Regions from separate parts of the Embleya sp. NPDC056575 genome, predicted to be linked through region 1. Evidence: riboswitches for the same ligand, from Rfam matches in the RefSeq annotation. Region 1 holds a riboswitch; the other holds the start of a gene.

What was found. Region 1 has a riboswitch for S-adenosylmethionine ahead of ACFRCG_RS18400 (aminotransferase class V-fold PLP-dependent enzyme). Riboswitches for the same ligand answer to the same signal wherever they lie in the genome.
Region 2: linked by a shared signal. The riboswitch ahead of thrC (threonine synthase) and the one ahead of ACFRCG_RS18400 (aminotransferase class V-fold PLP-dependent enzyme) in region 1 are both predicted to bind S-adenosylmethionine.

The regions. Positions count from the first base shown of each region.
Region 1 is NZ_JBHTVA010000021.1:25,453-31,577, forward strand. It holds gene ACFRCG_RS18385 (hypothetical protein) at 35-271, opposite strand; gene ACFRCG_RS18390 (exonuclease domain-containing protein) at 528-1,166, shown strand; gene ACFRCG_RS18395 (Lrp/AsnC ligand binding domain-containing protein) at 1,273-1,551, shown strand; gene ACFRCG_RS18400 (aminotransferase class V-fold PLP-dependent enzyme) at 1,732-3,141, opposite strand; SAM riboswitch class IV at 3,376-3,492, opposite strand; gene trpD (anthranilate phosphoribosyltransferase) at 3,646-4,728, opposite strand; gene ACFRCG_RS18410 (hypothetical protein) at 4,814-5,227, opposite strand; gene ACFRCG_RS18415 (hypothetical protein) at 5,355-5,765, opposite strand; gene ACFRCG_RS18420 (cytochrome c oxidase assembly protein) at 5,775-6,125, opposite strand, start outside.
Region 2 is NZ_JBHTVA010000032.1:3,809-9,933, forward strand. It holds gene ACFRCG_RS24835 (trehalose-6-phosphate synthase) at 1-1,380, opposite strand, end outside; gene ACFRCG_RS24840 (glucosyl-3-phosphoglycerate synthase) at 1,576-2,553, opposite strand; SAM riboswitch class I at 2,746-2,899, shown strand; gene thrC (threonine synthase) at 2,916-4,190, shown strand; gene ACFRCG_RS24850 (MoaD/ThiS family protein) at 4,187-4,465, shown strand; gene ACFRCG_RS24855 (cold-shock protein) at 4,887-5,090, shown strand; gene groL (chaperonin GroEL) at 5,996-6,125, shown strand, end outside.

The DNA of each region.
Region 1 (6,125 bases):
GCACAGTCCCATTGTCCCCGGACGGTCTCGGCGATCAGGTCGCGTCGGGGCGCGCCACCAGTTCGACGGAATCGGTCGCGTTGCACCAGCGGCAGCGCACCGACTCGATCTCGTCCGAGACGATCTCGCGCTCCTCGACCCGGGGGGCGCCCGCCAGGTCGAGGTGGGTGAACTCCACGACCTTGGTGGTCCGCGTCACGTCGAACCGGGTCAGGTTGCCGCACAGCGTGCAACGCCACCGGGTGTCCTCGGTGGGGGCCTGGATCGACATGCGTGTTCCTTTCCTGGTTCGGTCCGCGAAGCCTTACCCGTTCACCGTCGGCCGCGTACACCCCATGATGCCGGGCTGCGAGAGGTACCTGGGCGCGGCCGTGTCGGGCCGGAAACGTACCGTCCGGTACATGAGCAGCACCGCGCACCGGGATTGCCGGTCACGAGGTTCGGCGGGTCAGGGCTTGCCGGCGGCCGACCCGCCGCGGCGTTCCCGCCCGCCGGACAGTATCGCCCCGGGCCACGAGTTGCGAACCATGCCCGGATCCCGAGCGATTCGTGACGAGGTGGAGCGACAGGTGTTCACGGTCGTCGATCTGGAGACCACGGGCCTGGATCCGCAGGAGGCCCGGATCACCGAGATCGCCGCCGTCCGGGTGCGTGGAGCGGACCGCCTGGGCGAGTTCGCGACCCTGGTCGCGCCCGGGGTGCCGATCCCGGAGTTCATCACCGACCTGACCGGGATATCCGACGATCTGGTGGCCGACGCGCCCCCGCTGCGTCTGGTGCTGCCGGCGTTCACCCACTTCGCCGAGGACGCGATCCTGGTCGCCCACAACGCCCCCTTCGACGTGGGCTTTCTGCGTACCGCGAGCATCGCGTGCGACCACGCCTGGCCCGACTTCCGGGTCGTCGACACCCTCGCCCTGGCCCGTGCGCTGCTGCCCGCCGGGACACTGCCGAACCTGCGATTGGGCACCCTGGCGCGCTACTTCGAGGCGCCCACCGACCCGACCCACCGAGCGTTGGCCGACGCACGCGCGACGGCACACGTGCTACGCGCGTTCATCGACCGGATGCACGCGAGCGGGCGCCACGAACTGGCCGACCTCCTGGCCCTGGGCCGCCCCCCGGCACCGGGCGTCCGCGAGCGCCAAACCACTCCGATCGGGTGACCCGTGACCCGGCTTCGAGTACACATGGTCGCGCCGGCGATCCCGCACCGACGGGCGCGCCGACTAAGCTCGGGCATCTTGTCGTCGACAGCCGGAGGACTACCCCGTGATCACCGCGATCGTGCAGGTCAAGACGCGTGTGGACCAGACCCCGGAAATCGCGGAGGCGATCGCCGCGATCGAGGGCGTGAGCGAGGTCTACTCGGTGACCGGTGAATTCGACCTGATCGCCATGGTGCGCGTACGCGCCCACGACGACCTGGCCGACGTCATCCCCGGCCGCCTCAACAAGGTCCCGGGAGTAGAGGCCACCACCACCCACATCGCCTTCCGCACCTACTCCCAACACGACCTGGAAGCAGCCTTCGCCATCGGCCTCGAATAACCAACCCCAACCGCCCCCCACCCCCGACCCGGCACCTCTCAGCCCGTCCGGCGTTTGAGGACTCCCGGGCCGGAGGCCGGCCCAGAACGCGACCCAGCCCCAATCAGCCCGTCCGGCGTTTGAGGACGCCCCACCCCGTCCAAGGCCCAGGCACGCGACCCCCGCCCGCCCACACCTCCGTCACGCCGCAGGCAACACGCGCGGGTCCGAATCAGGAACGCACCGGCCTCCATCCACCGTGTAGCTCCACCGCGCCCCCCGCTCCACCACTTCCCGAACCGCCGCCGCGAAGCGGTCCAGGTGCTCGACGGGCGTCCCCACACCGAAGCTGACCCGGATCGCGTTGAGGTTCTGCTGCCCCTCCGGCGCGTCCGGCGACCCACACTCGGTCGGCTGATCGGCCCGCCCGCCCAACAGGTGCCGCACCAGCGGGTGCGCGCAGAACAGCCCGTCGCGCACCCCGATCCCGTACTCCGCCGACAACACCGCCGCGAACCGCGAGCTGTTCCACCCCTCGACCACGAACGAGAGCACGCCCACCCGCGCCGACTCGGGCCCGAACAGCTCCAGCGTCCGCACCTGGGGAATCTCCGCCAACCGCGCCCGCAACCGCGCCAACAGCGCCTCCTCGCGCGCGACCAGCGCCGCCGGCCCCGCCTCGGTGATCGCCCGGCACGCGGACGCCAACGCGTAGGCGCCGATCACGTTCGGCGACCCCGCCTCGTGCCGGGCCGCGCCGCTCTGCCACTCGACGTGGTCGCGCGAGACCGCCTTGCTCGCCCCGCCGCCCGCCAGGTACGGCTCCGCCGCGTCCAGCCAGTCCCCGCGCCCCGCCAACACCCCCGAGCCGAACGGCGCGTACAGCTTGTGCGCCGACAGCGCGACCCAGTCCACGTCCAGGTCCGCGACCGACACCGGGTGGTGCGGCGCCAGTTGCGCCGCGTCCAGCACGATCCGCGCCCCGAACCGGTGCGCCACCTCGGCCAGTTCCGCCACCGGGAACAGCTCGCCGGTCACGTTCGAGGCGCCGGTCACGCACACCAGCCGAGGCCCGTCACCGGAGCCTTCGAGCGCGGCCTCCAGCGCCGCGACCGCCTGCGCCGGCGAGGACGGCGCCGCCAACTGGGTCACCCCGGCATGCCGACGCCACGGCAGCAGCGCCGCGTGGTGCTCGGTCTCGAACACGAACACCCGCGTGCCGCGCGGCAGTACCGAGGCGAGCAGGTTCAGCGAGTCGGTGGTGCCCCGGGTGAACAGCAGCGTGTCGTCACCCCGCAGCCCGAGGAACTCCGCGACCGTGGCCCGGCTCTGCTCGTACAGCTCGGTGGACAACTGCGACAGGTAGCCGGCGCCGCGGTGCACGCTGCCGTAGTACGGCAGATAGCCGGCCACGTCGTCCCACACCCGCTGCAGACACGGCGCGCTGGCCCCGTAGTCGAGCGCCGCGTACTCCACCTCACCCCCGGTGACCAGCGGAACGAGCACATCCCGCCCGACCACGGGCAACGGGGCGGCAATGGCGACATCGGCGTCGAAGGCAACGGAGGCGGCGGAAGCGGCGGAGGCGGCGGAAGCGGTACCGGCGGTCATGGCAAATCTCCTCGGCAGACGAGAACCGACCCCACGCGATGTCGAGAAGTCGACATCAAAACAGCGCGGAGTGATCCCCGGATGAAATGTGGTCTCGGAAAAGCGACGCGCGACGACTCAGCGCGTACGGAATGGGCCGATCAGCCCGTTTCGAGAAAGAGATTTCACGCCATCACATGCTCCCCAGGTACAGGACCCGGTTCGCATGGGGCAATTGCCTACCGCCACACCAGGGGTCCGCGCTTGCCGGGACGCCTGACGACGCCCGACCGTGTCATCACCCGGGGCACCCCACCGCGGAGCGAGGGTTGCCGGACAGCAAGCCGGGGCTTTCCACTGTCACTCGTGACCTGCGCAGAATTATTACCGCAGGAATCGCCGCGCGCAACGACCACCCCACCGGTTCCACATACTGGACACCCGCCCCCGCGCCCGGACGGAGCCGAACGCGACGACGCCGGGCGGGCCGACCTCGGCCCACCCGGCGCACACATCCGCCTCCGGCTACCCCCGGGCGAACGACCGCGTCACGCCCACCCATCGATCGAGCGCCGCCTGCGCCGCCCCCGAGTCGATCGCCTCCGCCGCCCGCTCGATCCCGGCCGCCAACTGCTGCGTCAACGATCCGTCTCCCGGGCCGAGCGCGGCCAGCGCCGCCGCCGAGTTCAACAACACCGCGTCGCGCACCGCGCCCTTCTCCCCCGCGAGCAGCTTCCGGGCCACCCCCGCGTTGAACATCGCGTCGCCGCCGCGCAGCGTCTCGATCCCGTTCAACGCGATGCCCAGGTCGCGCGGATCCACCCGGTCCTCGCGCACGTCGCCGTCCCGCACGATCCACACCTGGGACGTGGTGGTCACGGTCAACTCGTCCAACCCGTCGTCACCGCGAAAGACCAGGGCGGTGGCCCCACGATCGGCCAGCACACCGGCCACGATCGGCGCCATCCGCAGATCCGCGACCCCGATCGCGTGATGCCGGACCCGCGCCGGATTGGTCAGCGGACCCAGGAAGTTGAACGTGGTCGGCACCCCCAGCTCGCGCCGCGCCTGCGCGGCGTGCCGCAGCGACGGGTGGAAACGCTGCGCGAAGCACAGCGTGATGCCCGCCTCCCCGGCCGTCCGGGCCACCTGCTCCGGGGTCAGATCCAGCACCACGCCGAGCGCTTCGAGCACGTCGGCCGCGCCGCTGGCGGACGACGCCGCCCGGTTGCCGTGCTTGACCACGGTCTCGCCCGCGCCCGCGACCACGATCGCGGACATGGTCGAGATGTTCACCGTGCGGGCGAGGTCGCCGCCCGTGCCGACGATGTCCACCGTGCGACCGGGCACCTCGATGGTCGACGCGTGCTCGTACATCGCCCGCACCAGACCCGAGACCTCGTCCACGGTCTCGCCCTTGGCCCGCAGCGCGATCACGAACCCGGCCACCTGCACCGGCGTGGCCTCACCCGTCATGATGTGGTCCATGGCCCACGCCGTGGCATCCGCCGGCAGGTCGTCACCCCGCATGAGCGAGGCCAGGATGTCGCGCCAGGAACGGGCCGCCGGATTGCCGCCGCTCTGGTACGTGGAGGCCGAGGCGCCCATGGTCCGCTCCCGCAGTGTCATCGGATGAGTCGGCGCCAGCGTACCGACCGGGGCCGGCGACACCCGACGGTTATCCGCGATGCGGTCAGGCCGGCTGACGTCCCGCGATCCGCCCGCGGATCAGGTCGGCCGCCGCCGAGGCGAGCGTGCGCGGGTCCAGCGGATGCGCGACCACCGCGTCGGCCCGGCACCAGGTGGCCAGCCACGCGTCCTGCGGGCGACCGACCAGGGTGAGTACGGGCGGGCAGTTGTAGATCTCGTCCTTGAGCTGACGGCACACACCCATGCCGCCGGCGGGGGCGGTCTCCCCGTCCAGGATCACGAGGTCCACGCCGCCCTTGTCCATCGCCGCGATCACGGCGGGCTCGGTGGCGCACTCCAGGTATTCCACGAACGGCACGTCGACGGCGGGCCTGCGCCCGAGCGCGAGGGTGACCTTCCGACGGGTGTTGCGGTCGTCGCTGTACACAAGGACGGTCATGGTCTCGCCGCGCGTCATGTCCACCTGCCTGAGTCCGGGTACGGGACGACAACTTGGATCCGCCCCGGATGTTAGCGCTTTTCCCCGCCGGAATGTGGGGCTCGTCACGCCCCGATCCCGGCCCGACCGCCCGGGTCCGCCCGACTCACCCGCGCGCCAGCACCTCGTAGCCCTCGGCGTCCCCGCCCAACCGCTGCGCCAGCCCCGCCATCCGGGTGCGCTCGCGGGCCGGTTCGAGGCCGGTGAGCACCTGCTGCCGCGCGATCCGCACCCGCAGCGGCCGCTCGTCGGCCGCCACGACCGTGACCGCCCACTCGTCCGCCGCCAGGATCCGGGTCGCCTCCGCGACCGCGTCGTGGTCCGGCAGGGTCACCAGGTGCCGCATCACGAACGGACCGGTCTCCACCGCCACTCCGGCCGCCCGCATCTCCGCGACCACCGCCGAGTCGGCACGCGCCGGATCGAAGCAGGAGCCGACCACGACCAGCGTGCCGTCGTCGACGAGCACGGGCACCGGCTCGGCACGCCGCCTGCGGAGGAACCGTTCGAGGATCATGCCGCGACGCTACTCGGCCGCGCCCGCCGGCCTCGGCTCGGCCCCGGGGGGCACCCGGACGGCCGAATCGCCGTCCTCCGTTCGGGCAGAGTCACCCGCACGAGTGCTCTTCGCGACGGATTTTCCGGCGCCCCCGGCGCTCCCGACGGCCTCGGCACCGTCGCCGCCCGCCGCCGCCTCGCGCGCCAACCGCTCCTCCCGGGCCTTGCGCCCGGCCTCGATCAGTTCGAGTCGATCGAGCCGCCGATCCTCGCGCACCGCCTCGCGCTCGGACGCCTTGGCCCACTGCACGAACAACACGAGGAAGACGAGCAGCCCGATGATGTCGCCGCTGCCCCACAGGATCCCGCCGGCGGTGCC
Region 2 (6,125 bases), on a different contig from region 1:
GTCCATCGTCAGCGCCTCGTGCAGCGCCTCGGTGGTCCGCGAGACGTCGAACGGGTTGATCACGATCGCGTCCTCGCCCAACTCCTCGCACGCGCCCGCCTCGCGCGAGAGCACCAGCGCGCAGCCCCCGTGCCCCTCGTCCAGGAGGGAGACCACCGGCACCTCCTTGGCGACCAGGTTCATCCCGTCCCGGATCGGGTTCACCAGCGCGACGTCGGCCAGCCGATACGCCGCGAGCGAGCGCGGGAAGTCGTCGTTGACGTGCAGGACCAGCGGCTGCCAGTCGCCGGTGCCGAACTCGTCGTCGATCTCCTTGGCCACCCGCTGCACTGCGGCGGTGTACTCGCGGTACTCCGGCAGGTCGTGCCGCGACGGGTAGGCGAACGCCACGTGCACCACCCGGCCGAGCCATTCCGGTCGGGTGCGCAGCAGTTCGCGGTAGGCCAGCAGGCCCCGGACGATGTTCTTGGACAACTCCGTACGGTCCACCCTGACGATCACCCGACGGTCGCCGACCACCTCGCGCAGCCCCGCGAGGCGGGTGTCCACGTCGGCCCGGGACGCGCGCTCGCGCAGGAACTCGGCGTCGGCGCCCAGCGCGTGTACGCCGATCTCGGTCACGTGGCCCGCGTGCGTGACGGTCATCGCGTCCCGGTCCACGTCGGCGCCCAGCACGTCGGCGCAGCAGTCCAGGAACGCCAGCGCCCAGCGTCGGGAGTGGAATCCGGCGTGGTCCGCGCCGAGCACCCCTTCGAGCACGTAGCGGGCGATGTCGTCGGGCAGCAGCCGGAAGTAGTCCGGCGGCGCCCAGGGGGTGTGCGCGAAGTGGCCGATCCGCAGGTCGGGACGCAGTCGGCGGAGCAGTACCGGCACCAGCGTCAGGTGGTAGTCCTGTACGACCACCTTCGCGCCCTCGGCCGCCTCCTCCGCCAGGGCCTCGGCGAACGCCTGGTTGTACGCCTCGTAGGAGGCCCATTCCTTCCGGAAGCGCGCGTCGAAGACCGGCTTGGAGGGGGTGTCGTAGAGCAGGTGGTGGACGAACCACAGGGTCGAGTTCGCTATGGCGTTGTACGCCCGCGCGAACGTGCCGGGGTCGATGTCGAGCATCCGTACGGCCAGCCCGCCGGTGTCGTGACCGGCGAGATCCAGCCGGCCCGAGGGCGCGGCGCGGGTCGCGGTGCGGTCGGGCTCGCCGAGCGCGGAGCACACCCACACGGCGCCGGTGCCCTGCCCGGCGGTGGACAGGCCGGACACCAGTCCGCCGCCGCCGCGCCGCACCGTGAGTGTGCCGTCGTCCTCCAGGGAGAAGGACACGGGACCGCGGTTGGAGGCGACCAGCACCCCGGCGGGAGCGGGGGTGGCGGGTTGGGGAGCACTCATGCCCCGACCCTAGCCACGCATCCCGGTGCGCAAACCCGGGCCGGGCGAGCCCTGGGTTCGAACGGTGTGGCGAGTATCACGCCCACCGGCCACTACCGCACGTAGTCGGACTGTGCCTCTCGGATATCGGCGAGCCCTTGGCCACCGAGGCGGAAACCCGGGCCGAACGCCGGGGAAACTCTCGGGCCGGGGGGGTCAGCGCCCGACCAGGCGGGTTCGCGCCCGGTACTCGGGCACCTCGGCCATCGGCGGTCGCTCCCGGACGGCGATGTCGTGGGTGCGTACGCGAAAGCCCGCCTCGTCCCGTTCGAACTGGGTCAGCACGGTGTTCGGCGTGGCCGGGTGCGCGCCGGCGGGAGCGCGGCGCAGGCGGCGCTCGACGGCCTGGAGTATCTCCGCCGCCATCCGCCCCAGGCCCGCCTCGTCCTGGTGGTTGTGCCGCCGCACACCGACGTCCACCTGGGCCATCGCGTCCAGGCCGACCAGGCGCAGGGTGTCCACGAGCATCGCGGTCTCGATGCCGTAGCCGCAGGGGAAGGGCAGCTGTTCGAGCAGCGTGCGGCGGGCCGCGTATTCGCCGCCGAGCGGCTGCACGAAGCCGGCCAGTTCGGGCCAGTGCAGGTTGAGCAGGGGACGGGCGACCAGTTCGGTCACCCGGCCGCCGCCGGCGGGCACGATGGTGTCGCCGATCTCCAGCGGCCGGTCGTACATGGCCTTGACCAGCTGGACCGAGGGGTCGGTGAGCAGCGGGCCGAGGATCCCGGTGACGAAGTCCGCCGAGAAGTCCTTCAGGTCGGCGTCCACAAACGCGACGATGTCGCCGTCGGTGACCAGGAGCGAGCGCCACAACACCTCGCCCTTGCCGCGCACGGCCGCGAGCGCGGGCAGGATGTCGTCGCGGTGCACCACCCGCGCGCCCGCGTCGGCGGCCACCCGCGCGGTGTCGTCGGTGGAGCCGGAGTCGACCACCACCAGCTCGTCCACCAGTGGTATCCGCTCGATCAGCTCGGTCCGGATCACCTTGACGATGTCGCCGACGGTCGCCGCCTCGTTCAACGCGGGCAGGACGACGCTGACCCGGGTGTCGCGTTTGGCGTCGAGAAGCCTGTCGACGGGCCAGTCGGCGGCGGCGGAGGACCGCCGTCGGAGCCAGTCGCCCACCTCGTGCGTCACGTTCGAAGATCCCCTGTCGTCGCCGGTGTTCCGGCCTCGGTCGTTCCACCCTTTATCGTCTCGCGAGGTGGACCGGATGATCGACGCGGCACCGGTTCGGTTACAGTCGTCGTCACCGGTTACGACGATCGCACGTCGGACCGGACAAACGCGGACCGGCCACCCGGCGAAGGGTGTGTCCACCGCCATAGCAGCTCATCCAGAGGGGCAGAGGGAACGGCCCGTTGAAGCCCCGGCAACCATCCGATCGTCATTCCTCGTGACGCGCTTTCGGCGCGAGCGAGCGGCCGACGAGTCGGACAGGTGCCAAGTCCGGCCCGTGGGACCCCACGGGTAAAGATGAGGACAGAAAGGCCCTCGCCATGGCGACACCCACCGCCACCCGCACCACCAGCGCCACCCCCACCTCCTTCGGTCCGGCCGTCGCGCTGTCGTGTCGCGAGTGCGGCGAGCGCACGGAGCTCGGCCCGAAGTACGCCTGCGAGTCCTGTTTCGGCCCCCTCGAGGTCGCCTACGAGTTCGGCACCGTGACGCGGGAGCGGATCGAGGCCGGGCCGCACAACATCTGGCGCTACGCGCCGCTGCTGCCGGTGTCCGCGGACGTCGCGTCCCGGCCCAGCCTGAACCCCGGCTTCACCAAGCTCGTCCGGGCCGAGAACCTGGGTCGCGAGCTGGGCGTGCGCAACCTGCACGTCAAGGACGACTCCGGGAACCCGACGCACTCCTTCAAGGACCGCGTGGTGGCGATCGCGGTCGAGGCCGCGCGCACCTTCGGCTTCACCACGCTGTCCTGCTCGTCCACCGGCAACCTGGCCGGCGCGGTGGGTGCCGCCGCCGCCCGGGTGGGCCTGCGCAGCTGTGTGTTCATCCCGTCCGACCTGGAGGCCGGCAAGGTCGTCACGGCGGCGGTCTACGGCGGCGAGCTGGTCGCCATCGAGGGGACCTACGACGAGGTCAACCGATTCTGTTCGGAGCTGATCGGCGACCCGGCCGGCGAGAGCTGGGGCTTCGTCAACGTCAACCTGCGGCCCTACTACGGCGAGGGTTCCAAGACGCTCGCCTACGAGATCGCGGAACAACTCGGCTGGAAACTGCCGGAGCAGATCGTCATTCCCATCGCGTCGGGGTCGCAGCTGACCAAGATCGACAAGGGCTTCCGCGAGTTGATCGCGCTGGGTCTGGTCGAGGACGCGCCGTACAAGATCTTCGGCGCCCAGGCGACGGGGTGCTCCCCGGTGGCCGCCGCGTGGAAGGCCGGGCACGACGTGATCCGCCCGGTGCGGCCGGACACGATCGCCAAGTCGCTCGCGATCGGCAACCCCGCCGACGGCCCCTACGTGCTCGACGTGTGCAAGCGCACGGGCGGCGCGGTGGAGGACGTGAACGACGTCGAGGTGGTCGAGGCGATGAAGCTGCTCGCGCGTACCGAGGGCATCTTCGGCGAGACCGCGGGCGGGGTCACCGTGGGCTGCCTGCGCAAGCTGCTCGAGTCCGGCGCGCTGGACCCGGACGCCGAGACGGTCGTGCTCAACACGGGCGACGGCCTCAAGACGTTGGACGCGGTCACGCCGACGACCGGACCCACCGCGACCATTCGACCCACCCTGGACTCCTTCCGAAAGGCCGGCCTCGCATGAGCGTCTCCGTTCGCATCCCGACCATCCTGCGCACCTACACGGGTGGGGCGGCGGAGGTGTCCGCCGAGGGCACCACGCTCGCCGAGGTCCTGGACTCGCTGGAAAAGGACCACACCGGAATTCGCGCGCGCATCCTCGACGACGAGGGCAAGCTGCGTCGCTTTGTGAATCTGTACGTGGACGACGAGGACGTGCGCTTCGCCGACGGGCTCGCCACGGCGATCCCCGACAAGGGCACCGTTTCGATCATCCCGGCGGTCGCCGGGGGTTGCTGACGCGATAGGCCGAGCGTCCCGATCTTCCTCGATCGGGCACGAAACGGAACCGGGAAATCCGCCGCGCGAGCACCGCGCGGCGGATTTCTTCGTTCCTGCCGAAGGTTGTGCGTAACCCGGGTTTAACCGGCTCCATTTCCCGTCTTTGGCGGCGGCGCGTCGGTAAACCCGTGGTCGGGATCACATCCGATATGTGCTCAAAGTCGTTTTCCTGGTGGATTGAAATACGGCTTTTCCGGAGACTCGCGAAGAATGCGAGTTTTATTCGCTCGGGAATTCTCGTCCGATTGACCTGTTGCTCCGGGCATCCGTCCGGATACATTCAGCCGCGGTCGTAGCAGAGGGCCGGGTCCTTCTGGATACGAACCCGGAGCTGCGGCGTGCAGTATCCGTGAAAGGGCCAGTAACAGGGGAGTTAGGAATGGCTCAGGGCGCCGTCAAGTGGTTCAACGCGGAGAAGGGGTACGGCTTCATCGCGGTCGACGGTGGGGCGGACGTTTTCGTCCACTACAGCGCGATCCAGATGGACGGGTACCGGACGCTCGAGGAGGGGCAGCGAGTCGAGTTCGAGATCTCGCAGGGGCAGAAGGGGCCGCAGGCCGACATGGTCCGCGTCACCGCCTGAACCGGGAGCCATGCGCTCCTCTGCTCCTCTGCTTGAAACGGTCCACACCACGGACTGCACGACACATCGCGGCACACAACGCGCCCGATCCTGTCGGATCCATGACCGGGGCCCGGCCTTCCCGCCAAGCGGGGGCCGGGCCCCGGTCGTTGCCCCCCGGCCCCGACGTGCGGGCGGCGGCGAGGCACGCGGGTGCGGCGGAGCACGGGTCGGGGCCGGACGCGCGAATCCGCTCCGGCGGGAGGCGGCCCACCAGAGCGACGCGGGCACAACCTACGCGGCCGAACCCGCCCCCCGCGCCCGCGCAACCCACAGGCACGGCACCCGAACCCGGCATGGCCACGGACGACCCGGCGGCGCGACCGGCCCCGGGGTGAGCCAGGGCGGGCGCGACGCCCGCACCGGATGCGGGCCCAGAGGCGGCACATCCGAACCCGTCCCGGCCGTGCGGGCGACGCCCAGGGCCCGAACCACGCAACCGCGCAACCACCGCGGGCCCGGCAGCCGGGATTCCCGTTCCGGGCCGGGACGTGCCGGGGCGGGCGGGCCCGGCCGGGGGCCGTGCGGGCGGGCGGGGGCGCACACGTACCCGTGTCGGGCGGCCGAGGCCAGGGCCCGCGACATGTGGATGGGCTGCGCCTCGGGGCCCGGGTGAGGGGTGGGGGTGGGGTGTGTGACACGCGCGGGTGTGGGTCGGGGAGCCCGGACCCGCTCGTTGCGCTTGCACTCGGCATGGTCGAGTGCTAATCATTGGCGTTAGCACTCTGGATGTGAGAGTGACAGAAACGGACCGGGCCGGTGAGGCTCGGCACCCGTGAGGGAGGGATCCTCGCGGTGGTCGGGTCGTCCGTCGCGGGCGCCTGTGCGGTCCGGCACTCACCCCCGTTCTGGGAGGACTTCACCACATGGCCAAGATCATCGCGTTCAACGAGGAAGCGCGCCGCGGCCTCGAGCGCGGGATGAACCAGCTCGCCGACGCCGTCAAGGTCACGCTGGGCCCCAAGGGCCGCAACGTCGTGCTCGAGAAGAAGTGGG